DNA from 2 places in the Mesorhizobium sp. WSM4976 genome. Region 2 is predicted to be linked to the other one. Evidence: riboswitches for the same ligand, from Rfam matches in the RefSeq annotation. Region 2 holds a riboswitch; the other holds the start of a gene.
The links. Region 2 has a riboswitch for S-adenosylmethionine ahead of P9272_RS24155 (homoserine O-acetyltransferase). Riboswitches for the same ligand answer to the same signal wherever they lie in the genome.
Positions count from the first base shown of each region.

Region 1 (14,253 bases), on a different contig from region 2:
CCGATATCAAGATGTCGGTCGCCAAGCTGATAACGCCCGGCCCGGGCGGCGCACGCGAGCAGTGGCGGGCAGGCGGCATTCTGGCGCAGTTCCTGCCTCAGGCGCCGGAGCGCATGCGCATTCCCGATATTTCGGGCGGCGACGGCGACGACCGCGAGCTGACGGACCACCCGGCCGACAATTCCTGGCAGGAATTGCTGGCGCTGCTCGGCACCATCGAGCCGACGGAGTTGATCGACCCGACAGTGGGCACCGAGCGGCTGCTCTACCGGCTGTTCCACGAGCATGGCGTGCGCGTCTTCCGTGGTGTGCCGGTCGACGACCAGTGCTCCTGCTCGCGCGAGAAGATCCACGGCATCCTCCAGGGCTTCTCGGCTGAGGAGATCAAGGACTCGACCGAGGAGGGCGGCATCCATGTCGCCTGCGAGTTCTGCTCGACGCAATACGACTTCGACCCGGCCGAGTTCGCGGCGGAGTGAGAAAGGTCTGGTTCTTCTCCCCCGCTTTGCGGGGGCGAGGGACTCGAGCTTTTCAATTCACCGTCCGTCTTGTCCCCGGCATGTCGAGCGAAAATGCCGGAATGGCGATATCGAACGTCTCGCCTCGACCGTTGCGCATCGTGTAATGGCCGACCATGATGCCTGACGGTGTCGAGAGCGGGCAGCCTGACGTGTATTGATAGCTGTCGCCCGGATTGAGCTCAGGCTGGTCGCCGACGACGCCTGCGCCGCGCACCTCCTCGACCCGGCCCTGGCCGTCGGTGATGTGCCAATAGCGCGACAAAAGCTGCACGAATTCATCGGAGCGGTTGTCGATCGTCACCTGATAGCCCCAGACATAGCGGTTCTCGGACGGATCGGACCGGTCCTCCAGATAGAAGGGCCTGACCAGCACTTCGATGTTGCGCGTCACGGCGCGATACATGGGCCACTCCGGTTGCCGCTGCAGGGAAACATTTGTCACACGTCGCGGTTATTACGCAAAGCGGAAGTCCGCCTGTCAGCGTCAAAGCGCAGGTGCCGAAAAACAATGTCATTTAAGTGACACATGACAATGTTGGTGTGCGTAAAGCGTGCCGGGCGACTCGGGGTGCTCTGTCGACTGATGAGACGGCCGCATGCGGCCAAGAGCAATTCCAGGAAAAGTGTGAGCGGTTTTCCGTCTGGAATTGCGTGAAAACAAAGAGATAGAGTGACCAGATCTCGATGGAACTGACTATCGCAGCCGGCCTGGCTTCGTCAGCCCTTCTTCTCCCCAATCTCGCTAGCATCCTGCTCGCCGCGTCGCGGCTGAGGCGGCGGTATGTCATTGCGCCGCCCGCCGTCGCGCGGCCGCCGGTCTCGATCATCGTGCCGTCGCGCGGTGTCGAGCCGTTCACCGAAGAGACCTTGCAGCGCGCCTTCTCGCTCGATTGGCCGCGCTATGAGCTGATCTTCTGCGTGGCGCATCCCGAGGACCCGGTGGTGAGGCTTATCGATGCGGCGATCGCGCGCCACCCCAAGATTCCGGCGCGGCTCCTGATCGGCGACGACCGCATCAGCGCCAATCCCAAGCTCAACAACTGCGTCAAGGGCTGGCAGGCAGCGCGGCACGATTGGGTGATCCTCGCCGATTCCAACGTGTTGATGCCGAAGGACTATGTGCAGCACCTGATGGCGGCCTGGCGGCCAGATACGGGCCTCGTCTGCTCGACGCCGATTGGCTCGCGTCCGGATGGTTTTTGGGCCGAGGTCGAATGCGCCTTCCTCAACACGCTGCAGGCGCGCTGGCAGTATGCCGGCGAGGCGCTGGGCCTCGGCTTCGCCCAAGGCAAGAGCATGCTGTGGAACAAGCCGGTGCTGGACGCCAATGGGGGCATCCAGGCTTTGGCGGCCGAGATCGCCGAGGACGCGGCCGCCACCAAGCTGGTCAACAGCTTGGGCCTGCGCGTCAATCTCGTCGCATGCCCCTTCGAGCAGCCGCTCGGCCAGCGTACGCTCGCCGAGATATGGTCACGTCAGACGCGCTGGGCGCGGCTTCGGCGGGTGACATTCCCGCTGTTCTTCGCGCCCGAGATCCTGACCGGCGCCGCGATGCCGCTGCTGCTGGCGGTGATTGCCGCGGCAAGCGCCGGCGTCAGCCTTCCCACCACGGCTTTGTGCGTGCTGGCGATCGCCTACCTGCCGGAATGCCTGCTGGCCTTGGCCAAGGGCTGGTACCTGCCGCCGCGCAGCGTCACCGCGATGATCGTGCGCGACGTCATGCTGCCGGCCATCTGGGGGCGCGCCTGGTTCGGCGGTGCCGTCGAATGGCGTGGCAATGCGATGACCATACGCACCCGCGAGCTGACGGAGCTCGAGGAGATCGCCTGAAAGGTCTTGGTCGATCTTCGGCGGTATTGCAGGCTATTTGGCCCCCTTCAGCGCCTGCTCGATGTCCTCCAGGAGATCGTCGGTGTCCTCCAGCCCGACGGAGAGTCTGAGCGTGCCTGGCCCGATGCCGAGTTCGGCGCGTGCCTCGTCGCTCAGGTTCTTGTGCGTCGTCGTTGCCGGGTGGGTGATCAGGCTCTTGGCGTCGCCGAGATTGTTCGAGATCAGCACGATGTCGAGTGCGTTCTGGAAGGCGAAGGCCGCCTGCTTGCCGCCCTTGACGTCAAGGCAAATCAGCGTCGAGCCGCCCGACATTTGCTTCTTGACGACATCGGCCTGCGGGTGGTCGGCGCGGCCCGGATAGATGACGCGCGCAATCTCCGGCCTGCCGGCCAGGAAATCGGCGATCCTGCCGGCGCTCTCGGTCTGCTGGCGCACACGCAGCGGCAACGTCTCCAGGCCTTTGAGCAGCGTCCAGGCGTTGAAGGGCGACAGGCTCGGGCCGGTGTGGCGGAAATAGTCGTGCAGGTTCTCGTCGATCCATTTCTTGTCCGACAGGATGACGCCGCCGAGGCAGCGGCCTTGGCCGTCTATATGCTTGGTCGCCGAATAGACCACGACATGGGCGCCAAGCTGCAGCGGCTTCTGCTGCAGCGGCGTGGCAAAGACGTTGTCGACGACCACGCGCGCGCCGATCGAATTGGCGAGCTTGGCGACCGCAGCGATGTCGACCACTTCCAGCGTCGGATTGGTCGGGCTCTCCAGGAAGAACAGCTTGGTGTTCGGCCTGACAGCCTTTTCCCAGTTGGCAATGTCGGTGCCGTCAATCAGCGTCGACTGGATGCCATAGCGCGGCGCCAGCGTCTCCACCACCCACCGGCAGGAACCGAACAGCGCGCGCGCCGCCACGATATGGTCGCCGGCTTTCACGCTGCAGAGCAGCGCGGCGGAAACGGCGGCCATGCCGGAGGCGGTGGCGCGGGCATCCTCGGCACCTTCCAGCGCGCACATGCGCTTTTCGAACATGTCGACAGTCGGGTTGGCGTAACGCGAATAGATGAAGCCCGGCTCCTCTCCCTTGAAACGGGCTTCCGCCGCCTGCGCCGTCTCGTAGACATAGCCCTGCGTGAGATACATCGCCTCGGCCGTCTCGCCGAACTGCGAACGCAGCGTTCCGCCATGCACGAGTGCCGTCTGAGGTTTCCAGTTGCGCTTCTTGGTGCTCATAGCCCTGCTTCCAGATACAAAAAAACCGGCCGCGAAAGTCGCAACCGGTCCATATAGCCTTGCGGCTCGACGGTCCTTTAGCGACTTGTTTAACGTGGCTGCAAGCCGACCGGCCAAATCACCACGGGATAACGACCCTTTAAATGAGCGCCGCGCTTGCGTCAATTGCCGGCTGCATTAAGAGGTTTGTACCAGCCGGGCGGCAAGAGACTGCTCAGGTCCTCGCCCGGCCTTGTGAACGGAGCCAGCCTTTGCGGCAGACAGGCATTCTTCCGGATCAGGACATCGCGGCGCTGTTCGAAGCGAACGCGCTTAAGTCGCCGCGCGCGCTGGACACCAACCAGATCCAGCCGGCCAGCCTCGATCTCAGGCTCGGCGACAAGGCCTATCGCGTGCGCGCCTCCTTCCTGCCGGGACCCGATCATCTGGTCGCCGACAAGCTCGAACGGCTGAAGCTGCACGAGATAGACCTCACCGGGGGCGCGGTGCTGGAAACCGGCTGCGTCTACATCGTGCCTTTGTTGGAAAGCCTGGCATTGCCGGCCGAGGTTTCGGCCTCTGCCAATCCGAAGAGCTCGACCGGCCGTCTCGACATTTTCACGCGGGTCATGACCGATCGGGGCCATGAGTTCGACAAGATCGCCGCCGGCTATCACGGGCCTCTCTATCTCGAAGTCAGCCCGCGCACCTTCCCGATCGTCGTGCGCGCCGGCTCGCGGCTGTCGCAGATCCGTTTCCGCATCGGCAATGCCGTGCTTTCGGAAAGCGAGCTGCGTGACCTTCACCGTGCCGAGATGCTGGTCGCCACCGAGCCGCCCAACATTTCCGGCGGTGGCATTGCGTTGTCCATCGACCTCGACGGCGACAAGGATGGGCTTGTAGGTTATCGCGGCAAGCACCATACCGGCCTGGTCGATGTCGATAAGCGCGCCGCGCAGGATGTGGTCGATTTCTGGGAGCCGATCTACAAGAGCGGCGCCGGCGAGATCGTGCTCGACCCTGACGAATTCTACATCCTGGTCAGTCGCGAAGCGGTGCACGTGCCGCCGCTCTATGCCGCCGAGATGACGCCCTTCGATCCGCTGGTCGGCGAGTTCCGCGTCCATTATGCGGGCTTCTTCGATCCGGGTTTCGGACACTCCGCCGCCGGCGGCAGCGGCAGCCGCGCGGTGCTCGAAGTGCGCAGCCACGAAGTGCCGTTCATCCTCGATCATGGCCAGATCGTCGGTCGCCTGGTCTACGAGCATATGCTGAGGCGTCCGCAGGCGCTCTACGGGGCCGACCTCGGCTCCAATTACCAGGCGCAGGGACTGAAGCTCTCAAAACACTTTCGCGCCGCGCGCTGAGCGGCGTTGAGTTCGGTCGCAGGTCAGCCGCGAAACAGAAACTTTTGGGCGGCGCCCAGACAGGCGCGAAAGTGGCCGATGTAGAGCAGTTCGCGCTCAGTCAGGCGTTTCCTGCCCCAAAATCCTTGGGGCTGCCTGGTGGCATCAAGCGGAGAGCTTGAGTTCGCCTCCAAAGGGAACAACTGCTTGTCGAGGCATCCGAGGACATAGGCTCGCGCAGAGTCGATGCCGCAGGCCTTGGCCTTGTCGTTCAGCTTATCGGCCCGCAGCGCGGACGTCATGCGATCCGTGTTGCGCATCAGGAAGCCGACTTGCGGTTTCGAGTAACCGGCCGCGAGAAGCCGGCTCGTCATCGCCGATCGGGCCTGACGGTAGGAGACCGGACTGCATTTGGCGGCGCCGTAGGTAATGGAGGGCGTGCAGGCGATGGCAAGCACCAAGCCCATCAAAGCAATGCCAATCCGTTTCCGGTCCATTTACCCTCCAGGCCGGGCTACCTCACAGCGCCTTCACCCACACCTTCACCGGCTTTTCGATCTCCAGCGGATTGCGCAGCGGCAGGCCGAAATCGGGCGCCTCGATCTCGAAAATATCGCCGGCTTCGGTCCTGATGCCGTCGGCGAAGGAAAGCGTCGCGGTGCCAAACATATGCACATGCACGTCGCCCGGCTGGCGGAAGGCGGAATATTTGAAGTGGTGGTGCTCGAGATTGGCGATGGTGTGCGACATGTTCGCCTCGCCCGACAGGAACGGCTTTTCCCACAGCAGCTTGCCGTCGCGCCAGATGCGCGATGCGCCGCGGATGTCGGCCGGCAGGTCGCCGATCAGGATCTCGGGGCCGAACGAGGCGTTGCGCAGCTTGGAATGGGCGAGGAACAGATAGTTCACCCGCTCGGTGACGTGATCGGAGAACTCGTTCGACAGCGTGAAGCCGACGCGGAACGGCGCGCCATCGTCGCCGATGACATAGATGCCGGCGATCTCGGGCTCCTCGCCGCCGTCCTGCGCGAAGGCCGGGGACATCAGCGGTGCGCCTGGCGCCACCGCCATCGTGCCGTTGCCCTTGTAGAACCACTCCGGTTGGACGCCGACCTGCCCCTTGGCGGGCTTGCCGCCTTCGAGACCCATGCGGAACATCTTCATGGAGTCGGTGAGCTCCTCCTCACCGCCCTCGCTGAGCTTCTTGTGCATGGAATCGCGCGTCGCCGCGGAGCCGAGATGCGTCAGCCCGGTGCCGGTGAGATGCAGATGCGCGGGGTCCGGATGGTTGATCGGCGACACGAGTCGGCCCCTCTTATAGACGGCATCGAGATCGACCGTCTCGCCATAGCCCTTGCGCTCGATCAGCGCTTCGAGGCCAACGCCGGTGCGCGCGGCCTCCATCGCCAGCGAATAGACACTGCGCGCGCCATTGATGACCCTTGTCTTGCCGCCGCCATTGCGTGCGACGACGCGGATCGTTTCGGCGTCGTCGAGGATCTGGGAGATCAGCATGTTCGAATCCTCTCTCATTTAGCGGCCGCCCGCGGGCAAGCCTTACCCAGCGCGGCGTGGAGCGATCCCCGCCACGGTTGAAACTTTTCGTCCGGATTGCGCTCGCGAGCTCGGTCCTTGCCTGGACTTCTTGGCGCCGACGGGTTGCCGGCAGCGTCGCGATCTGAAACCCGTATGCCTCCTGAACTTGTTCCGGCCCTTAAGCCTTGTTCTTGTTGTAGACGTCGAAGATAACGGCGCCGAGCAGCACCAGGCCCTTGACCACCTGCTGCCAGTCCACATTGACGCCCATGATCGACATACCGTTGTTCATCACCCCCATGATGAAGCCGCCGACCACGGCTCCGATCACCTGTCCGACGCCTCCCATTGCAGAGGCGCCGCCGATGAAGACGGCCGCGATGACGTCGAGTTCGCTGCCGAGGCCCGCGGCCGGCACGGCCTGGCCGAGGCGTGCTGCGATGATCAGGCCACCCAGCGCTGATAGGACGCCCATGTTGATGAAGACCAGCAGCGTCAGCCTTTCGGTGTTGATGCCCGACAACTGTGCAGCCTTGGCGTTGCCGCCCATGGCATAGATGCGGCGGCCTATGGTCATGCGCTTGGTGACGAAGACGAATAGCGAGATCAGCACGCCCATTACCAGCAGCACGACCGGTAGGCCTCTGTAGCTCGCGAACTGGAAGACCAGGAACAGCGCCAGCGCGCTGCCCACCAGCGTCTTGATCACGAACAGCGGGAAGGGCTCAGCCTCATAGCCATGGCGCTCGCGCTTACGCCGCGTCCTGAAGCCGAAATAGGCGTAGGCGAGCACTGCGATCAGGCCGAGCACGATCGTCGTCATGTGCAGCGTCAAGCCGCTGCCGACGATGGTCTTGCCGGCGGCATTGACCGTTGGCGGGATCAGCGTCAGCGGGCCGATCACGTCCGGGATGAAGCCCGAGCTCAGCGCCTTGAAGCTGTCCGGCAGCGGTCCGACCGACGAGCCGCCGCCGAGCAGCGCCTGGCAGATGCCGCGGAAGATCAGCATGCCTGCCAGAGTTACGATGAAGCTGGGTATCCGGTGATAGGCGATCCAGTAGCCTTGCGCCGCGCCGATCACCGCGCCGACGATCAGGCAGACGATCGAGACCACCAGCGGATTCGAGAATATGCCGAGCGGCCAGATGACCATCATCATCGCCGCTAGCGCGCCGATGAAGCCTGCCACCGATCCTACGCTAAGATCGATATAGCCGGCGACGATCACCAGGAGCATGCCCAGCGCCATCACGATGATGAAGGAGTTCTGCTGCACCAGGTTCGAGAGGTTGACCGGTTTGAACAGCGTTCCCGACGTCGTGTACTGGAAGAACAGCATGATGACGATCAGCGCGATGATCAGGCCGTATTCGCGCAGGTTCGTCGTCAGCGCCGAGACAGCGACGCGCGGGCCCTGCTTGACGTCCTCGGCGACGCCGCTTTGCGGCGCGGGAGCGCTTTCTGTGCTCATGATGCTTTTTTTCCTTCTCCCCGAACAATGGCGCGCATGATTTTTTCCTGGCTGGCGTCGCTTGCCGCCATCTCGCCGACGATACGCCCTTCGTTCATCACATAGATGCGGTCGGTGATGCCGAGCAATTCGGGCATTTCCGACGAGATGACGATGATCGCTTTGCCCTCGGCGGCAAGGCGCGCGATGATCGTATAGATTTCGTACTTGGCGCCGACGTCAATGCCGCGCGTCGGCTCGTCGAGGATCAGCAGTTCCGGGTCGGCGAACAGCCATTTCGACAGCACCACCTTCTGCTGGTTGCCGCCTGAGAGATTGCCGGTCAGCTGATAGACGCTGGAGGCGCGGATGTTCGTCTTCTTGCGGTAGTCGTTGGCCACGCTCATTTCGCGCATGTCGTCGATGACGCCGCGGCTCGAAACGCCGCCCAAATTGGCCAGCGTCACATTGTGCTTGATATGGTCGATGAGGTTGAGGCCGTAGGTCTTGCGGTCCTCGGTGACATAGGCGATGCCATTTGCCACCGCCCTGCTCACCGTCGAAAGATCAACGGGCTTGCCTCGGTGCAGGACCTCGCCGGTAATATGCCGGCCATAGGAGCGGCCGAACAGGCTCATCGCGAATTCGGTGCGGCCGGCGCCCATCAGCCCGGCAATTCCAACCACCTCGCCCTTGCGCACATTGAGGCTTACGTTCTTGATCACCTGCCGCTCGGCATGGATCGGATGGTAGACCGACCAGTCCTTCACTTCGAAGATCACCTCGCCGATCTGCGGCTCGCGCGGCGGATAGCGGTCGTCCAGCGAGCGGCCGACCATCGAGGTGATGATGCGGTCTTCCGAGATGTCCTTCCTCGGCAGGGTCTCGATGGTCCGCCCGTCGCGGATCACCGTCACCTTGTCGGCGACGCGGTTCACCTCGTTCAGCTTGTGCGAGATCAGGATCGAGGTCATGCCCTGGCGCTTGAACTCGAGCAGGAGGTCGAGCAGCGCCTGGCTGTCCTTCTCGCTGAGCGACGCGGTCGGCTCGTCCAGGATCAGGAGCTTCACTTCCTTGCTCAGCGCCTTGGCGATCTCGACCAGCTGCTGCTTGCCGACACCGATATTGGTGATCAGCGTCTTGGGATCTTCCTTCAGCCCGACCTTCTTGAGCAGGGCGGCCGTGCGTGTCTCGTTGGCGTCCCAGTCGATGACGCCATAGGTGGCGTGCTCGTTGCCGAGGAAGATGTTTTCCGCGATCGACAGCATCGGCACCAGCGCAAGCTCCTGATGGATGATGACGATGCCGATATGCTCGCTGTCGTGGATGCCTTTGAAATGGCATTCCTGGCCGCGGAAGATGATCTGGCCATCATAGGTCCCGGACGGATAGACGCCCGACAGCACCTTCATCAGCGTCGACTTGCCGGCGCCGTTCTCGCCCACGATGGCGTGGATCTCACCTTCCTCGACGCTGAGATTGACGTTCGACAACGCCTTCACGCCGGGGAACGTCTTGGTGATGTCGCGCATCTCCAAAATCGTCGAGGCCATCGGGTCTGCTCCTTGGCGCATGCTTTCCATCATCGGAGAATGCCATGCGCGAACTCAAAATGCTGCGGCTGCCTTCGCACCATGACGGAGCGCTGCGCTGCAGAAGCCGGCAAAAACAATACCGGGGTCGCTTCTGAACGAAAAGGGGCCCTGCGTCGCGCAGGACCCCTTCCTATGAGGCCGGATTACTTCAGGTCTTCAGCCTTGATGTAGCCGGAGTCGACGACCTGCTCCTTGTAGTTCGACTTGTCGACCTCATGCGGCGTCAAAAGGATCGAAGGAACGACCTTGACGTCGTTGTTGTAGGTCTTTTCGTCAAGGCCCTCGGGCTTGCCGCCGGAGAGAACCTTGTCGACCAGCTGCACGGTGGCCTTGGCCAGTTCGCGGGTGTCCTTGAACACCGTCGAATACTGCTCGCCCGAGATGATCAGCTTGACCGAGGCGGTCTCGGCGTCCTGACCGGTCACGATCGGCCAGGGCTGAGCATCGGTGCCGTATCCGACGGCGCGCAACGAGGCGGTGATGCCGCGCGACAGGCCGTCATAGGGCGACAGAACGCCGTCGACGCGGCTGCCGTCCGAGTAGTTGGCGGAGAGCAGATTGTCCATGCGCGCCTGCGCGGTGGCGGCGAGCCAGCGCAGCGTGCCGACCTTGTCCATGCCCATCTGGCCCGACTTGATCTTGATCGTGCCGTTGTCGATCAGCGGCTGCAGGACCGACATCGCGCCATTGTAGAAGAAGAAGGCGTTGTTGTCGTCCGGCGAGCCACCGAACAGCTCGACATTCCACGGCTTGGTGTTCGGGAAACGCTCCTTGAGGCCCTTGACCAGGGAATTCGCCTGGATCACGCCGACGCCGAAATTGTCGAAGGTGGTGTAGTAGTCGACATTCTTGGTCTTCTTGATCAGGCGGTCGTAGGCGACGGTGACGACGCCGGCATCATTGGCCTTCTGCAGCGCGTCGGCCATGGTCGTGCCGTCGATGGACGCGATGATCAGCGCCTTCGGGCCCTTGGTAATTTCGTTCTCCAGCTGGCTGAGCTGGTTCGGGATATCGTCCTGCGCATATTGCAGGTCGACCGTATAGCCGAGCTTCTCGAGCTGGGATTTGACGGCGTCGCCGTCGTTGATCCAGCGCTGCGAGGTCTTGGTCGGCATCAGCACGCCGATGAGGCCCTTGTCGGCGGCGTGCGCCGAATAGGTCATGGCGGCGATGCCGAGGGCCGCGACGGCGGCCAGTGTCTTGATGATCTTCACGATTACTCTCCCTGGTTGATGGACGCGACACCTCGGGGCTTCGCGGGCCGCGCAGTCGAGCAGGAGCGCTGGCGCGCCACTGTCGGCTTTATCGATCTCCGGTATCCTCCCAATCGGCTCCGGGACGCTTTTCAATCGATACGATTTTACTCGCTGTCGACCTTCTGGCCCCGGAACGCGCGAAGGGTGTGGCCCTTTGACATAACTGTCAAATGCGATCTTTGGTGGTTGATATATTGAAACTGATATGACTTAAACGGTTCGGGGGCAGCCTGTTGGAGAGACTTGGGACTATGGCTGAACTGCAAAATACTGTTGTAATTTCAGATAGTTACGAAAAGTCAACCAGAGACGGCGAGACGCTGCTGCGCAGCGGCCTGAGCCTCCGCCACATGCGCATGATCACGGCGCTGGACGATCACGGACGGGTGAGCGCGGCCGCACAGGTCATGAACATCTCGCAGCCGGCCGCCTCGCGCATGATCGCCGAGATGGAGGCCGTGCTCGACGTCAAGTTGTGCGAGCGGCTGCCGCGGGGCGTGACGCTGACCCCTTACGGCAAGGCGCTCGCCCGGCGCGCCCGCTCGATCCTGCTCGAGATGCGGGAGGCCGATCGCGAGATTTCCGAGCTCAAGGCCGGCAAGGGCGGCTCCGTATTCCTCGGCGCGGTCACCGCTCCGGCAATCGAGTTGGCCGTGCCGGCGATTCGCGAAATCCGCCGCATCTATCCGCGCATCGAGATCACCATGCAGGTCGAGACTTCCAACGTGCTTGCGCGCGAGCTGATTGCGTCGCGCCACGACTTCATCATCGCGCGCATTCCCGACGACCTTAACCCGCGGCTCTTCGAATCGCGCGTCATCGGCGTCGAGAAGGCCTGCCTCATCGTACGCCGCGGGCACCCTCTGGCTAGCGGCAAGACGGTGAAGCTGGAAGACACGGCAGCCTATGACTGGGTGTTCCAGTCCGGCGGCTCGCCACTGCGCCAGGCGATGGAAAGCAATTTTTTGAACCGCGACATTCCGCTGCCCGACCGCATCCTCAACACCTCGTCGCTGTTGCTCACCCTGGTGATGGTGGCGCAGTCCGATGCCATCGCGCCGGTCTCGATCCAGGTCGCCAGGTTCATCCAGGGGGCCGACGGGCTGGCCGGCGCCATAGACGTGGTTCAGACCGAGTTCGATATCGAGGTCCGGCCCTACAGCCTGATCACAGTCAAGAATCGCGTGCTCTCGCCCGCCGCGAAAATGCTGCACGACTTCATCTTGCGCGAAGTGGGCTGATGGAACGAGAATGCTACTTATACGTTCAAACCCATCGGTGGCTCGCTGGAGCCCGTTGCGGGTGAGGGAAGAGCTGCCGATGCTCAACAGCTCGGGAGGTTATTGATGGAACGTCGGTTATTTCTGACTGGAATGCTTGGCGTTGCGGGGGCAGCGGCACTTGCGAGCCTGGCCGGACCCAGCAAGGCTGTCGCCGGTATTCCGACTGGCAACGGAATTCTGAACGAACTCGACAAGCCGGACAACGCGGTCTTCGAAGGCGACGATCCGGCCGAAGTGGAGCTGGTTTCCCACCGGCATCACCATTACGGAGACTGGCGCTGGCGGCACCGCCCGCGTCGCCGTCGGCGCGGCTGGAGGCATGTCTGCCGCCGCTTCTGGCATCGCGGCCGCTGGCACCGCCGCTGCCGGCGCGAGCGAGTATGGGTTGGCGTCTGGCTATAGAACAACCCGTTCCCGACTGGATGTTGGATGCGAGGCGTTGGGTGTTGCACGACCGTGCAGGACCCAACGCAGTTCAAGACGAATACGCCACCGTACGGTGCCGAGGCCATACCACACTGATTGAAGGTGAGAGACTGGAGCGGGTAGCGGGAATCGAACCCGCGCGTTCAGCTTGGGAAGCTGACAGGCTACCATTACATCATACCCGCGCGGCAGCCTCGTTACCACGATGGCCGGGCTCCAAGCAATCGGCAAAACAGAACCGCTGACGACGGCGTCGACGGACGAGGCTGTCCTTTAGTCATGGAAGCATGGCCGGCATTGCCCGAACCTCTCGACATGAATTACAAAAATGCCGCTGCCTGAAAGGCATCGGTGTTCGCCGCAGCGGCGGTCTGGGGCATTGTGTTGCGGGTCATCTACTTCCATTCCGATACCCATCCTTATGACAAGGCGATCTATCCGGGCGTCGGTCCGGCTTTTGCGCGGCCGCTCGGCTGGGAAGCCAGGCCCATCAGCGGGATGGACGGTGGCGATTTCGATACCGGCGTCGTCGACAACCGTCTTGAGCAGGCAGACGTAGCGCGCCTCAGGCGGTATCTTGAGTATCCAGCGAAGTGCCGGCGTCCGATCTTCTTTCGGATCAGCGACCCGGACATGCCCGACACGCTCAACCCAAGCGTCCGCTTCATCTTCGATTGCGCCGACCTGCCCGGCGTTCATTACGCGACGACCTACGACCCGGAAGGTCCGTTCCTGGCTTTCACCAGGCGGCTCAAGGCCTCCGGCGTCGCTCGTCTCCCATTTGCCTATGATAGCTCGCGCGAGATCGACGCCCCTCTTCGAGGCCGCAGCCGCCGGCTCTTCCTGTCGGGCGCCAATTCACGAGAACTCTATCCAGTCCGCTACGCCTTGCGCCGCAGGCGGCGCTGGTCTCCGTTGCTGAGACACCTCATCCACGATCTGGAGCATCCGGGCTATCCCGAACAAGGCAAGCCGCAGCGGCACGACATCACCCATGACCGTTTTGTCGCTCTTGCCGCTCGTTTCACGCACTTCCTCTTGTGCGGCACGCGGTTCAATGTCGAATTGATGAAATATGTCGAATGCGCTTATGCCGGTTCGGTACCCGTTGGCGTCCCGGCGAACTCCCTCAGCGCGGCCGCTAAGCGATGTTTTCGGCCGTATACGGTCCGCTCGCGGGACCTTGTGAGCGATCTGCGCGAGCCGATCTTAGGGCTGGAAAAGCGTGCGGCGGCCTATCGCGACGCCATGCGCGAGTTGCGGTCGCCGTCAAGGATCGTCGGCGAATTCGTTGCCCAGGCGAGCGCGATCGTGGCCGGGCGTGCCGCATGAGACCGGCGGAACCCGTCGTAAACGCCCTTTGGATCGGCGACGCGCTTGGGGAGATCCATGCTGCCTGCCTGCGTTCCTTCCTGCTCGCCGGGCACCATGTGCTTCTTCATTGTTATGATGTCCCGGGCAACGTGCCCAAGGGCGTCGAGATTTTCGACGCCTCGCAGTTGATGCCGAGGGAACGCATCATCGCCTATAGATCCAATGGCAGTCCTTCATTGTTCTCCAATCTCTACCGGCTGAAAATCCTCGAGGCCGGGATGGGCCTCTATGTCGACTGCGATGTCTACTGCCTGAAGCGGATCCCGCAGGCTGCTTATATCTTCGGTTACCAGACCGACACCGAGATCAACGGCGCCGTGCTCAAACTGCCCGCGGACAGCGACATGCTGCGCGAGGCGCTAAAGATGGTGGACGATCCCTACTTCATCGCCCCGTGGCTCGGCGAGCGCAAGCGCCGACGCTACCATTTGCG
Region 1 covers NZ_JARTVT010000001.1:109,318-123,570, forward strand. The annotation lists gene P9272_RS00510 (Hsp33 family molecular chaperone) at 1-479, shown strand, start outside; gene apaG (Co2+/Mg2+ efflux protein ApaG) at 532-924, opposite strand; gene P9272_RS00520 (ceramide glucosyltransferase) at 1,206-2,351, shown strand; gene P9272_RS00525 (O-succinylhomoserine sulfhydrylase) at 2,385-3,575, opposite strand; SAM riboswitch at 3,633-3,710, opposite strand; gene P9272_RS00530 (2'-deoxycytidine 5'-triphosphate deaminase) at 3,827-4,921, shown strand; gene P9272_RS00535 (hypothetical protein) at 4,945-5,358, opposite strand; gene araD1 (AraD1 family protein) at 5,420-6,415, opposite strand; gene mmsB (multiple monosaccharide ABC transporter permease) at 6,615-7,907, opposite strand; gene mmsA (multiple monosaccharide ABC transporter ATP-binding protein) at 7,904-9,439, opposite strand; gene chvE (multiple monosaccharide ABC transporter substrate-binding protein) at 9,625-10,695, opposite strand; gene P9272_RS00560 (LysR family transcriptional regulator) at 10,989-11,978, shown strand; gene P9272_RS00565 (protamine-2 (modular protein)) at 12,084-12,422, shown strand; tRNA gene P9272_RS00570 (tRNA-Gly) at 12,558-12,631, opposite strand; gene P9272_RS00575 (hypothetical protein) at 12,798-13,778, shown strand; gene P9272_RS00580 (hypothetical protein) at 13,775-14,253, shown strand, end outside.
Region 1: it holds a riboswitch for S-adenosylmethionine, as region 2 does, so the genes downstream of both, P9272_RS00525 (O-succinylhomoserine sulfhydrylase) here and P9272_RS24155 (homoserine O-acetyltransferase) in region 2, are expected to answer to the same signal.

Region 2 (14,253 bases):
ACTCGACGATCACCGCACCTGGGTCGACCGCCTGGTCGCCATGGCGCACACCACGGTGACGATCGGCATCGCCGTCCTGGCGTTGATGCTATCGGCAACGGTGCTGACGGTGGTGTTCGCCACGCGCGGCGCCATGGCCGGCAACGGCCATATCATCGAGGTGCTGCATTTCGTCGGGGCGGAGGCACGCTTCATCGCGCGCGAATTCCGCTGGCATTTCCTGGTCACCGGCATGAAGGGCGCGGCCGCCGGCGGTGCGCTCGCGATCGCCGTCTTCATCGTCTTCTCCTGGTGGTCGTCGCGCAACATGGCGACGCCCCAGGCCGACCAGGCGACCGCCTTGTTCGGCAATTTCGCCATCGGCTCCGTCGGGTATTTCGGCGTCGGCCTGATGGTGCTGGTGATTGGCGCGCTGACAGCGGCCACCTCGCACGCGACCGTTGTCGCCTACCTCACCGACATCGACGTTCGCCAGCCGGACGCAGGCTGACCATGAGCTCCAGCCAAAAGCCGGCGCAACGCGTTGTATACGAACAAGACGACGATCACGGGTTGGGCAGGTGCCGTAACGCAAAGTGCATCGCCTTACCTATCAAAGGCCGCATTTCGGAGTTAACCATTAGAAGCTTTCAGGATTAACCTGGGGATGATGGAAGCGCGGGATTCGATCGAGACGGCTGGACGGATGCCGGTAGTGCGTGTGCGCGCCGCCGCCCCCGAGGGACTTGGTCGTCTGCGGCTCGCCCTGCGCATCTGCGGTTTCGTCACTGTTGCCGCGCTGGTGCTTTTCGCCGGCGGCTTCGGCTGGTTCGCCGACAAGGTCAGCCACATGACGACCCCGCTCAATCCGGCCAGAGCCGATGCCATCATCGTGCTGACCGGCGGACAGTCGCGGCTCGACGCGGCGATGGACCTTCTGGCCTCCGGCAAGGGCCAACGGCTGCTGATCAGCGGCGTCCATCCTTCGGCCACCAAGCGCCAGTTGCAGGCGGCGACGGGAGGGGACAAGCAGCTCTTCTCCTGCTGCGTCGATATCGACCGTGCCGCGCTCGACACCATCGGCAACGCCGAGGAAAGCGCCAAATGGGTGGAGAACCACGCCTATGGCAGCATCATCATCGTCACCAACAACTACCACATGCCGCGCAGCCTGCTCGAGATGGGCCGGCTGCTGCATGGCGCGCGCCTCGAGCCCTATCCGGTGGTCAACACCAATCTCGGCAATGGTGGGTGGCTGACCAAGCCGGAAGCACTGCGCGTGCTGCTGACCGAATACAGCAAATATGTGCTGTCGCTGGCGCGCGGCTTCCTGCCGCTTCGCACGACGCCCGAGGGCATCACGCTGGCCGAAGCATCGACTGCGGTGAAGAACTAAACCTTAGCCGCCGCACCATCGCGCAAGCCGGCAATCTCCCGCTCCAGACCGGCGATGCGCCGGTCGCGTTCGGCCAACGCCGCCGCGACGTCCGTCGCCTCGAAACGCTGCGGTATGTGCTGCGGGCAATTGGCATCCCAGGCCGTGACCGTGAACAGGATCACCTGCTCCGGCCGCGCCTGGTAGCCCGTATGCATCAGCTTCGCCATCAGATCCGGGTCGTTTTCGATTACCCGCGCCCTGCCCCAGACCTTGATGCGCTGCCGCAGCATATAGTCGATCAGGAACAGGAAGGCCTGGTGGTTATCCTGCAGGTTGCCCTGGGTGATGAACTGCCGGTTTCCGGAGAAATCGGCAAAGCCGATCGTGTGATCGTCGAGCACCTTGAGGAAGCCGGCCGGCCCGCCGCGATGCTGGACGTACGGCTGGCCCTCGGCGTTTGCCGTCGCCAGGAACACGCTGATCTGCGCTTCGACGAAGGCGGCAAGGTCGGGTGTGATCGTTGCCTGCCAGCCGCCGCGCTGCTCGACGCGCGCATAGGAATCGCGCGATCCCTTGCGCGACTGGATGGCCTTGACGGTCGGCGTGAAGGCCACGTCGCTGGTGAATTCGTTCATACCAACGCTCCTCGGTCGGGGTCGCACAATATTTAGCGTCTTCCGAAAACCGGATATAGAGAGCATATTTGCAATTCATCCTTCCAGATTTCGGAAGAATAATGGACCGCCTCGACGCCATGTCCCTGTTCGTCGCCACGGTGGAGGCCGGCAGCCTTTCCGCTGCGGCAAGACGCGCGGGGGTGCCGCTGGCGACCGTCAGCAGAAAACTCTCCGAGTTGGAGAAGCACTTGGGGACACGCCTGCTCAACCGCTCGACGCGGCGGCTGACGCTGACCGATCCCGGCCAGTTCTATCTCATCGCCTGCCGTCGTATCCTGGCCGAGGTCAGCGAGGCAGAGCGCACCGCGGCTGGCGAATATTCGAGCCCGACCGGCGAGTTGGTCATCACCGCGCCGGTCGTCTTCGGCCGCCTGCATGTATTGCCCGTGATCACCGACTTTCTCGCCTTGTATCCGCAGGTGGATATCCGCCTGACCTTGTCCGACCGGATCACCCAGCTGGTAGAGGAGCATATCGATTTGGCCCTGCGCATCGGCGAGCTGCCGGATTCGGCCATGGTTGCGATCCGCGTCGGCTCGATCCGCCGCATCATCTGCGCAAGTCCGGCCTATCTCGCCATGCACGGCACGCCGGAGAAACCGCCGGAGCTTGCCGGCCACAGCTGCATCACCTTCGAAGGTCTCGCAGCACCCGCGACATGGAGTTTCGGAGCCGGCAAGACGGAAACCGCCATCGCGGTCCGCTCACGCCTGCAGGTCAACACCGCCGAGGCAGCGATCGACGCGGCGATTGGCGGGCTCGGCCTGACGAAGGTGCTCTCCTACCAGGCGGATGCAGCGGTGCGTGCCGGCGCGCTGCGGGTGGTGCTGGAGCCGTTCGAGCCGCAGCCCTGGCCAGTGAGCCTCGTTCATGCCGGCCAGGGCCGTCTGCCGGTGAAGCTGCGCGCCTTCCTCGATTTCGCCGGGCCGCGCCTGAAGGAGCGGCTGACAAGGTCTTTGTAGGGTCGCCATTCGACCATCGCGCCGTTTCCTTTTTGTCGCCGCTTGGTGTAACCAACGCACACTTCCTCACGGGCCCCTTGCATGCTCATCATCCGCTCGCTGGCGTTCAACCTCGTTTTCTATCTCAGCCTGATCGTCCAGATGATCTTCTGGACGCCCTATTATTTCCTGTCGCCGCGCCACCGCGCCTGGTTCGTGCCGAAATTCTGGTCGCGCACCTCGATGTGGCTCTATGACAAGATCGCCGCGACCAAGAGCGAGATCACGGGCGTCGAGAACCTGCCGGAAGGATCCTTCATCCTGGCGCCGAAGCACCAGTCCTTCTGGGACGCGATCGCCTTCTTCCCCTATCTCGACGACGCGCTCTACATCCTGAAGCGCGAGCTGACCTGGATCCCGTTCTTCGGCTGGTACATCATGAAGATGCGCATGATTCCGGTCGACCGCGGCAGTCGTTCGAAAGCGCTGAAGGCAGTTGTCGTCGCGACCAGGCAGGAAATGGACCGCAATCCGCGCCAGCTCATCATCTATCCCGAAGGCACGCGCCGCCCGCCGGGCGCCGAGCCGTCCTACAAATACGGCATCGTCGAGATCTATTCGCAACTGGGCGTGCCCGTGGTGCCGGTCGCCCATGTCGCCGGCCTCTACTGGCCGCGCCGCAAGTTCCTGCGCTATCCAGGCACCATCAAGGCCCGATTCCTGCCGCCGATCCCGCCAGGGCTCGGCAAGGAAGAATTCATGCGGCGGCTGATCGGCGAGACGGAAGCCGCCTGCGACCAGATGCTTGTCGAGGCAGCGCAGGCGCCGAACCCGCCGCCCATGCCGCCAACCGCGGTCAAGCGCCTGGCGGAACTCGGCGTAGCGGCCAGGACCTGATCCGCTACCGGAGCACCGCCAGCAGGGTCGTCAGCACCAGGGTTGCGGCAAACACCAGATTGATGATCCGCGACGCCAGCGGATGGCGCAGGAAGCGCGCGAAAGCCGTTCCTGCGAGCAGCCACACGAGGTGGATGGCGACGATCATCGCGGCAAGCACCAGCAGTCTGGTGGAAGCGCCGAGCGTGTCGGCCTGCGACGCGGCGCCGGCGAAAACCGCGCCAATCGCCACATATGCCTTCGGGTTGGCGACGGCGAGCATGAAGCCGCCGAGGAAATCGGGCTTCGTCGCCCTGCTCCCGCGCTCGGCCAATGGCGGCGCGGTCGCTATCTTGAAGGCGAGATAAAGGATGTACCCGGCCGAGAGGATCGCCAGCGCCGGCGCCGCTCCCGGCACCGAGGCCAGTAGGCCGAAAATCCCGGCCGCCACCGCCAGGAGCACGGCGATCGTGCCGAGCACGACGCCAGACGTGTAACCCAGCGAAGGGCGCAGGCCGAAAGCCGCGCCGACGGCGGTCACGCTGATCGTCGCCGGTCCCGGACTGCCCATGACGACAGTCGCGGCCACGACAAGCGCCAGCACGTGTTGCCAAGGCTGTGCCGCGCCCAGAACACTGCCAGCCATGCCGAACCCTCCTCCTGCCGCGATCCGATAGGATGTACGAGGGACCGTCGTGGGCGTCTTGGACGATCGTGCGAAGGCTACGAGCTGACCCGGTCCAAAGCCGCGATATCGTCCGCCGAAAGCTTGAGCGATGCCGCGCGGATCAGGCTGTCCATCTGGGCCGGCGTCGTCGCGCTGGCGATCGGCGCGGTGATGCCCGGCCGCGCGATGATCCAGGCCAGAGCCACTTCCGCCTGCTTGGCCGAATGTCGCTCGGCCACGGCATCGAGCGCGGAAAGGATGCGCATGCCGCGCTCGTTGAGGTAGCCGGCCACGCCCTCGCCGCGCGCGCTCTGCCCGAGGTCGGCCTTGCTGCGGTATTTGCCGCTCAAAAACCCCTTGGCTAGGCTGAAATACGTGATGACCCCGATATGCTCGGTCTTGCAGAGGTCGAGCAGCGGTCCGTCGAGTGACGAGCGATCGTACAAATTGTATTCAGGCTGCAGAACCTCATAGCGCGGCAGGCTGCGCAGGCTGGCGACGTCGAGCGCCGCGCGCAACTGCCCGGCATCGAGATTGGAGCAGCCCGCATAGCGGATCTTGCCTTTTTCGAGCAGGCGCTGATAGGCGCCGAGCGTCTCCTCGTAAGGCGTGGCCGGGTCCGGCCAATGCGACAGATAAAGGTCGATGACATCGACCTGCAGCCGCTTCAGCGACGCGTCGACCGCCTTCTCGATATAAGCGGCGGAGAGGTCGCGCTTGCCCTGGCCCATATCCGAACCGACCTTGGTGATGATGACAACCTTGTCGCGGTTGCCGCGACTTTTCATCCAATTGCCGATGATGGTTTCCGACTCGCCGCCCTTGTTGCCAGGAACCCAGCGCGAATAGGCATCGGCCGTATCGATGGCGTTCAGGCCCGCCCCGACAAACAGGTCGAGCAGGTCGAAGGAGGTCTTTTCATCGGCGGTCCAGCCGAAGACATTGCCGCCCAGGACCAGCGGCGCGATGGAAAGGTCGGTGCGACCGAGACGGCGTTTCTGCAAGACTGATCTCCGTGATGCTGGACCGGGCCTGACGCCCAGGGAAGGGTCGCCGCTAAGCTAGGTCGTGGCCGGCCAAGGTCAAAGGCATGGTTTTGCTTTTTGATCGTACCAGCACTTCACGAAGGTGCGACCTGGCGGCCCACCTCCTCCAGCCAGTGATCGCGAATGCCGAGCGCCTCGAGGTGCTCAAGCGTGCTCAAGACATAGTCCTCGTTTCGCCCGGATTGGCCGAAGGCGCCGCGAACGACCTCAGCCGCCTGATCGGCATCGAGCGCGCCGGCATATTGCTCATGCTGCCGGTCGACGATGTAGGCGACCGCCTCGACCGAAACGCCGCCATCCAGCCGGATGTCCAGCATGCGTTCCAGATAGACGCTGGTCACGAGCTCGCGTTCGCGCAGGTAGGAAAGCACCTCGTCGCGCAGATTGCCGGGAACTCGGTAGGCAAGGCCGATGCAGGAGCCGCCTCGGTCGAGGCCGAGCACGAGGCCGGGCCGGCCGCGCGTGCCGCGATGCACGAAGGAATAGACGCAAAGCGAGCGGCGATAGCCGTAGAGCCGGGCGCGGCGCGTCTCGACATGGGCGAATCCCGGCCGCCAAATCAGCGACCCATAGCCAAAAACCCAAAAATCGCCCATATCGCCAAGCCTGATCGCATTCGAGTGAACGACACCGCACCGACAAGGTGCTTCTTCTGTCCCCCGCTTGTTTGCGTAAAAGCAAACGCCCGCTCGCCGGGGTTAACGAGAGCCGCAGCATGACGTCAAGTGACGAGCGATCGCGCAAACCCCGCCGCCGGCTGCCTTGGCTCGCGGCGTTCATCCTCGTTCTGTTCGCCATCTACAGCGGCGGCTGGTTCTATCTCGCCGAAAGGCTCAAGGCCGAGGCAGACCAGGCAGTGGCGCAGCTGGGCAGCAAGGGTATCGCCGCCGGTTGCGCCAACCTCACCGTCAGCGGCTATCCGATGAGCTTCACGGTCTCCTGCGACAACATCGCCTACGAGGACGACGCCCGGAAGGTCGCCGCTTCCATCGGGAGCTTCAACGCCGCAGCCGGGATCACCGGGCCCTTGTCGCCGGTAGCCGACCTGCGCGGGCCGCTGCGGACGATGGCGCCCGGCATGCCGCCGCTCTGGATCGACTGGGACCAGTTGCAGGCCAATGTCCAAGTGTGGTGGCCGCTGCCGCGCAGTGTCTCGCTGCAGGCCGAAGGCCTGAACGGTCAGACCGACCCGCAGGACGACACGGATCCGATGCAGTTGTTCAGCGCCGCCAAGGCGGCCGGGCAATTGCAGCCGGCCGGCCAGGATATCAATTATGTCGGCAGCTTCGGCGATCTGGAGATCAATGCGGATGCCATCGACGGACGCGTGCTTCCGGCGCTGGACGGCAGCGGCGACGTGACGCTCAAGAACGGCGTGGCGTTGATCGCGGCACCTCCCAAAAGCCTGCGCGGCCAATCAATCGAGATTGCCAAGCTCGACCTGTCGTCGGGGACCGCGCGCATCACAGTGTCCGGGCCGGTCTCGATCGACGCGGAAGGGCTAGTCGACGCAAGTTTGATGATCAAGCTCAAGGACCCCAAGGCGGTGGCGGCCATCCTTGCCGGCGCCGTCCCCGAGCATAAAAGTGAAATCGAGCAGGGTTTTGCCGCCTTGGCGATGCTCGGGAAGGAACCTTCGATGCCATTGAAGATCGTCAAGGGCAAGGCCTCGCTCGGCTTCATTCCGCTCGGCAAGATCAAGCCGCTCGAATAACGCGACGATGGCGAAGCCGGTCAGACTGCTCAGCGTCGGCGCCTTCACCCTCGACACGATCCTTCGCGTCGAGACGCTGCCCACGCATCAGGGCAAGTTCATCGCCAGCGATGGCGTTCAGATCGCCTCCGGCATGGCGACGAGCGCCGCCTGCGCCGCGCATCGCCTCGGCGCCAAGGTCTCGCTTTGGGCAAGCGCGGGCGACGATCCGGTCGGCGACCAGCTGATCGCCGACATCGAGGCCGAAGGAGTCGACTGCAGCCTGATCCGCCGCGTCGTCGGCGCGCGATCGGCGCTGGCGGCGATCGTGGTGGATGCGCATGGCGAGCGCATCATCGTCCCCTTCTATGACAAGAAGGCGCAAGCCGATCCTGAAACGCTGCCGCTCGCCGACCTCTCAGGCTTCGACGCCGTGCTGGTGGATGTCCGTTGGCCGGGCGCAGCGGCGCTCGCCTTGAGCGCTGCCAGATCGATCGGCCGCCCGGCGATCCTTGATGCCGACACAGCACCCGTCGAGGTGCTGGAGAGGCTCTTGCCGTTGGCCTCGCACATCGTCGCGTCCGAGCCGGCGGCGCGCATCGTCTGCCGCCACGCGCTCGATCCCGAAAGCGCCTGCGCTGACCTTGCCTCGCGCACCGATGCCTTCGTGGCGGTGACCGGCGGCGCGGCCGGAACCTGGTGGCACGACCGGGCAAGCCGGCGCGTGCGCCATGTCGAGGCACCGAGGGTCAAGGCGGTGGATACGCTCGCAGCCGGCGACGTCTTCCACGGCGGCTTTGCCGTCGGCCTCGCCGAGGCCATGTCGGTGGAAGAGGCCCTGCGCTTTGCCAGTGCCGCCGCCGCCCTCAAATGCCTGCGCTTCGGCGGCCGCCTCGGCGCACCGGACAGGGCCGAGACGCTGGCCATGATGGCGGCGCAATGGCCACGATCGGAACAAGGCTAGCGCGCACATCGGCACAAACGCTGGGGATTGGCCGAAGCCTCTCAACCTTGTCATTCCAGGGCGGAGCAGCCGCGAAGCGGCGTCGCGGAGACCCTGGAATCCATTCCGTGATCTGAGCCACCGAATGTAGCAGAGCAGAATTCTGCACCGCGGCAGCGCCCGAAAGTCACGGAACGATCCTCGGGTCTGCGCGCGTCGCTTCGCTCCTTGCTCCGCCCGAGGATGACGATCGCGATGGGTGCCTCGGCCAATCTCCAGCGCAGGCACCTGCCAAGGTTGACCGAGCCGACAGGTCAATCCACGCCAGAAAACGAGGGAAAGCCTACGGCTTAGCCGGGTGCTCTACGGCCTGCCTTCCAAAATCCGGCACGTCGATATCCTGCCCGGCCTCGATGATCGAGCGGCGGATGGCGCGCGTGCGGGTGAAGAGATCGAACAGCTTCTCGCCGTCACCCCAGCGGATCGCCCGCTGCAGCGAGGCAAGGTCCTCCGAGAATCGCGCCAGCATCTCCAGGATCGCGTCCTTGTTGTGCAGGCAAACGTCCCGCCACATGGTCGGATCGGAGGCGGCAAGGCGGGTGAAATCGCGGAACCCGGACGCGGAATATTTGATGACCTCGCTCTTGGTCACCGCTTCCAAGTCGTCCGCCGTGCCGACGATGTTGTAGGCGATGATATGCGGCAGATGAGACACGATCGCCAAGGTCATGTCGTGATGCTGCGGGTCCATCGTGTCGATGTTGGAGCCGCAGCGCCGCCAGAATTCCGAGAGCGTCTCAAGCGCGGCGGGATCGGTGCCGGGCAGCGGCGTGAAAATGCACCAGCGGTTCTCGAAGAGATCGGCAAAGCCCGCGTCGGGCCCGGACTTTTCCGTGCCGGCCAGCGGATGACCGGGGATGAAATGCACGCCTTCCGGCACATGCGGCTGCATTTGCGCGATCACCGAGGCCTTGGTCGAGCCGACATCGGTGAGGATGGCGCCTTTCTTCAACGCCGGCGCGATCTCGGCCGCGACCTCGCCGGACGAGCCGACCGGCACCGAGACGATGACGAGATCGGCATCGCGCGCCGCTTGCCTGGCTTCCGTCGTGTAGGAATCGCCGAGGCCCAACTCCTCTGCCCGCTTCAGCGTCGAGGCGCTGCGCGTCGCGATGGCGATGTGCTTGGCGAGCCCCTCGCGGCGAATGACCCGGGCGAGCGACGAGCCGATCAGGCCGATGCCGACCAGCGCAATTTTCTCGAACATCGGTGACGCCATGGTGTCTAGCTTTTCAGGAAGGTCTTCAGCGCGTCAATGACGCCGCGATTGGCTTCCTCGGTGCCGACGCTCATGCGCAGCGCGTTGGGGAAGCCGTAACCGGTGACGCGGCGCAGTATATAGCCGCGCGCGCTGAGATAATCGTCCGCGGCCGCCGCAGAATGTTTCTTGTCGTCGGGAAAATGGATCAGGACGAAATTGCCGACGCTGGGCGTGACGCGCAGGCCGAGCCCGGTGAGTTCGGCGCTGAGCCATGCCAGCCATTTCTCGTTATGCGCCACGCTGCGCTCGATATGCGCGCGGTCGCGGATCGCGGCGATGCCGGCCTCGATCGCGGTGGCATTTACGTTGAAGGGACCACGTATCCGGTTGATGGCATCGACGATATGCGCCGGCCCGTACATCCAGCCGATGCGCGCGCCGCCGAGGCCGAGCTTGGAGAAGGTGCGGGTCATCACCACGTTCTCGGCGCTGCCGGCAAGCTCGATGCCGGCTTCATAGTCGTTGCGCCGCACATATTCGGCATAGGCCGCATCAAGCACCAGAAGCACGTTCTTCGGCAATGCCGCGTGGAGCCGGCGCACCTCTTGGAACGGCACATAGGTGCCGGTCGGATTGTTCGGATTGGCGAGGAACACGATACGCGTTTTGGGCGTCACAGCCGCCAGTATCGCGTCGACATCGGCGCGCTCGTCGGTTTCCTTGACCGCGACAGGCTTGGCGCCCGCCGCCTGGATGTAGATCTTGTAGACCATGAAGGCATGTTCGGTGAACACGGCCTCGTCGCCCGGTGCCAGATAGGTCTGCGCCAGAAGCCCCAGGATCTCGTCCGAGCCGTTGGAGCAGATGATGTTCGCCGCGTTCAGCCCATGCACCTCGGCGATCGCCTCGCGCAGCCGCCGCGCCGTGCCATCGGGATAGACGTCGAGCTTCGCCGCCACCTCGCGCGCCGCCTCGATCGCCTTCGGCGAGGGTCCGAGCGGGTTTTCGTTCGACGACAGCTTGTAGACTTTCGTCACGCCGGCGGGCGCGGTGCTTTTTCCCGGCACATAGGCCTCGATGTCCATGATGCCCACGCGGGGCGTCGGACGGGGCTGATCCTGCTTCATGTCACAAATCCGTCGAGAAGGCTTTGAAGGCCGCAGCGGAAATACAGGCCACGAGCTGGAATGTCGAGTGCCGGCGCCTGGCGCATGCGTATCGCCCGCAAGGAGGCTACCCGTTGACGAACAGCGGCTCTGGTCCTAGAAGGTCAGCCAGACTTCCGTGGTGATTTGGCCGGTCGGCTTGCAGCCACGTTAAACAACTCGCTAAAGGGCCGTTTGCAACCTGTAACCGGCTTTTGCGACGGCAAGCCGGTTTTTTATTGTCCGCCGCCGGCCGGACATCGCCTCGTGACAAACCGACGCGGGACAGGATGAGGACGGACATGGCCGCTCAGCGTGCTGCAAGAACCAACGACGAGGCCGACCATCCGTCGAGCCCGGTGCTGCAGTTCGGCGCCGACAAGCCGCTGAAGCTCGACGCCGGCGCTTTGCTTTCGCCATTCCAGATCGCCTACCAGACCTACGGCAGCTTGAACGACGCGCGCTCCAACGCCATCCTCGTCTGCCATGCGCTGACCGGCGACCAGCACGTTGCCAACGCCAATCCGGTGACCGGCAAGCCGGGCTGGTGGGAGGTGCTGATCGGCCCCGGCAAGATCATCGACACCAACCGCTTCTTCGTCATCTGCTCCAACGTGATCGGAGGCTGTCTCGGCTCAACCGGCCCGGCGTCCACCAATGCCGCGACGGGCAAGCCTTACGGGCTCGACCTGCCGATCATCACCATCCGCGACATGGTTCGCGCGCAGGCGATGCTGATCGACCATTTCGGCATCGAAAAGCTCTTTTGCGTGCTCGGGGGCTCGATGGGCGGCATGCAGGTGCTGGAATGGGCCGCAAGCTATCCGGAGCGCGTGTTCTGCGCCTTGCCGATCGCCACCGGCGCTCGCCATTCCTCGCAGAACATCGCCTTTCACGAGGTCGGCCGGCAGGCGGTCATGGCCGATCCGGACTGGCATGGCGGCAAATATCTCGAGTTCGGCAAGCGCCCGGAAAAGGGGCTCGCCGTCGCGCGCATGGCCGCCCACATCACCTATCTTTCGGAAGCGGCGCTCCACCGCAAGTTCGGCCGCAACCTGCAGGACCGGGAGGCGCTCACCTTCGGCTTCGACGCCGATTTCCAGATCGAGAGCTATCTGCGCCACCAGGGCATGACCTTCGTCGACCGCTTCGACGCCAATTCCTATCTCTATCTCACCCGCGCGATGGATTATTTCGACCTTGCCGCCGATCATGGCGGACGCCTCGCGGACGCCTTCGCCGGCACCAGGACGCGTTTCTGCCTCGTCTCCTTCACCAGCGACTGGCTGTTCCCGACCGAGGAGAGCCGATCGATCGTGCATGCCTTGAACGCGGCGGGCGCTTCCGTCTCCTTCGTCGAGATCGAGACCGACCGCGGCCACGACGCCTTCCTGCTCGACGAGCCGGAGCTGTTCGCGGCCATCAACGGCTTCATCGCCTCGGCCGCCCGCGCCAGGGGGCTCGGCGCATGAGCGGCCGGCGATCGCTAGGGCATTTCGTCCGGAGCTGCGCTGTGGATTCGGGACAACGGCATGCATCAAAACAAAGTCCGGAGGTGTCCCCATGAGCGTCAACCGCGCCCAGCGCGTCGACCTCGACGTCGTCACCAACCTCATCCCGGCCAATTCGCGCGTCCTCGATGTCGGCTCGGGCGACGGCGTGCTTCTGGAACTGTTGCAGGAGACCAAGCAGGTCGACGGCCGCGGGATGGAACTGTCGCAGCGCGGCGTCAATGAATGCGTGGCGCGCGGCCTTTCCGTCATCCAGGGCGATGCCGATAAGGATCTCGCATTCTACCCCGACAAGGGCTTCGACTTCGTCGTGCTGTCGCAGACGCTGCAGGCGACGCGCAATCCGAAAGTGGTGCTGGACGAGCTGCTTCGGATCGGCAATCGCGCCATCGTCTCCTTCCCCAATTTCGGTCACTGGCGCGTGCGCTTTTCGCTGCTGATCAAGGGCAGGATGCCGGTGACCAAGGACCTGCCCTACTCCTGGTACGACACGCCTAATATCCACTTTTGCACCATCCGCGACTTCGTCAACCTGTGCGAGGAGCTTGGCGCGACCGTCGAGAAGGCAACCGCGCTCGACGCCAACGGCCAGAAGATCGGCTTGTCGATGCCTTGGTGGTTCTGGAACTTCTTCGGCCAGCAGGCAGTGTTTCTGCTCAGGCGCTAGCGGCGGTCGAGGCTCACTAGAGCAATTCGAGCAAGGTGTGGGCAGTTTTCTGTGAGGAATTGCGCAAAAATGAAGATAGGGAGTTCCATTGTTTCCGTGAAACGATGAAACTCACTAGCCCCTGAACATTGATGAAGGCGACAAAATATTGCCGCCTCTGTCATTTGACAGCGAGCAGTGGCAGCTATACTGACCTGAACTCAGGCAGCCTTGTAAAGACAGCAATGACCGGCACTCTTCCAACTTATTCGATCGTCATCGAGATGGAGAACGCCACGACGATCGAGTGGGATGAGATCCGCGTGGGGCTCACCGCCTTGGCGAATGAAATTGCTTCCGTTTCGGCGTCCGGCTTCGCAAGGCCGAAAGTGATTATTTCGCACGCCGGATACGACGCAGACGCGCAGTCACTGCAAAGTCATATCAACAGCCAAGCACCCCGGCTGGAAGAGGTGGCCGAGCTCCGCTTGGCGGCCTGTCCCGGCGGCCGCTACTATGAGCTTAAGAACAACGGCATCCGGGCGACCGACGCAGATGTCGTGATCTTCATGGACTCCGATACGGTTCCGGAACCGCGCTGGCTCTCGATTTTGCTCGACCCATTTCGGAACCCCGCGACCGTTTGCGTCAATGGCTATACCTATCTTTTCTACGATGACTTCTTCACGCGAACCTTCGCCTTGATCTGGTTCTTCCCTATGGCTCGGGGAGATGAGAAATTCGCCGCGAAACGGGCGATCAACGCCAACAACGTCGCCTTCCGGGGCGACTGGATTGCCAGCCATCCCTTCCCGCCAAACAACGGCTTCAAGGTTTCCTGCACCTTGCTGATGCATCAGCTACGGCGCGAGGGCCACGAAATCGTCCATGCTGGCGCGCGAGTCTATCATTACCCGCCACGGGGATGGCGTTTCTTTTGTTGGCGCGCGCTGGTGACCGGCAGGGATGCCGACCGCAAATATACCGAGCTCCATTCCCCCAAACGGGCCTGGCGTGTGGTCAAATCATTCACACGCTGGGGAACAATGTCGTGGCGCACTATCCGACGTGTGACGAGCCTCGCGTTCGAAACCGGCATGCCGCTGTGGCAGATCCCGTTTGCAACGATGGTCGGCCTGGCTTTCTACACGCTGGCGTTTTTCGGCCATTTCGGCCTCGCGACCGGCCTCGTTCGCGACCGGCCCGAAATGATACCGGACTACGTCGGGCATACCTAGACATCGACCCTGCCTGCTTAGCCAAGCACGTCCGTGGCCTTGTGCGGATGCTCGACGCCGTCAACGAAGATCACATCGGAGTTCGAATTCCCTGTGCGCAGCGCAAGAATCGCTCGATAGGCCGGCGAATTGTACCAGTCCCGCACATGGTGCCTGTCCGGGAATTGGACGACGATCAGGTGCCCGGGTCAGCTGTTTTCGACGACCTCGACATCGCCGCCATGGACGACGAAACGCCCGCCAAACGGCGCC
Region 2 covers NZ_JARTVT010000021.1:29,044-43,296, forward strand. The annotation lists gene P9272_RS24095 (ABC transporter permease) at 1-490, shown strand, start outside; gene P9272_RS24100 (YdcF family protein) at 647-1,375, shown strand; gene P9272_RS24105 (pyridoxamine 5'-phosphate oxidase family protein) at 1,372-1,992, opposite strand; gene P9272_RS24110 (LysR family transcriptional regulator) at 2,094-2,996, shown strand; gene P9272_RS24115 (1-acyl-sn-glycerol-3-phosphate acyltransferase) at 3,078-3,872, shown strand; gene P9272_RS24120 (LysE family translocator) at 3,877-4,497, opposite strand; gene P9272_RS24125 (aldo/keto reductase) at 4,575-5,522, opposite strand; gene P9272_RS24130 (gamma-glutamylcyclotransferase) at 5,639-6,160, opposite strand; gene P9272_RS24135 (DUF2125 domain-containing protein) at 6,280-7,278, shown strand; gene P9272_RS24140 (sugar kinase) at 7,286-8,221, shown strand; gene P9272_RS24145 (prephenate/arogenate dehydrogenase family protein) at 8,544-9,479, opposite strand; gene hisC (histidinol-phosphate transaminase) at 9,485-10,588, opposite strand; SAM riboswitch at 10,736-10,813, shown strand; gene P9272_RS24155 (homoserine O-acetyltransferase) at 10,909-12,078, shown strand; gene metW (methionine biosynthesis protein MetW) at 12,170-12,784, shown strand; gene P9272_RS24165 (glycosyltransferase) at 13,009-14,001, shown strand; partial or broken gene P9272_RS24170 (DUF1330 domain-containing protein) at 14,019-14,253, opposite strand, start outside.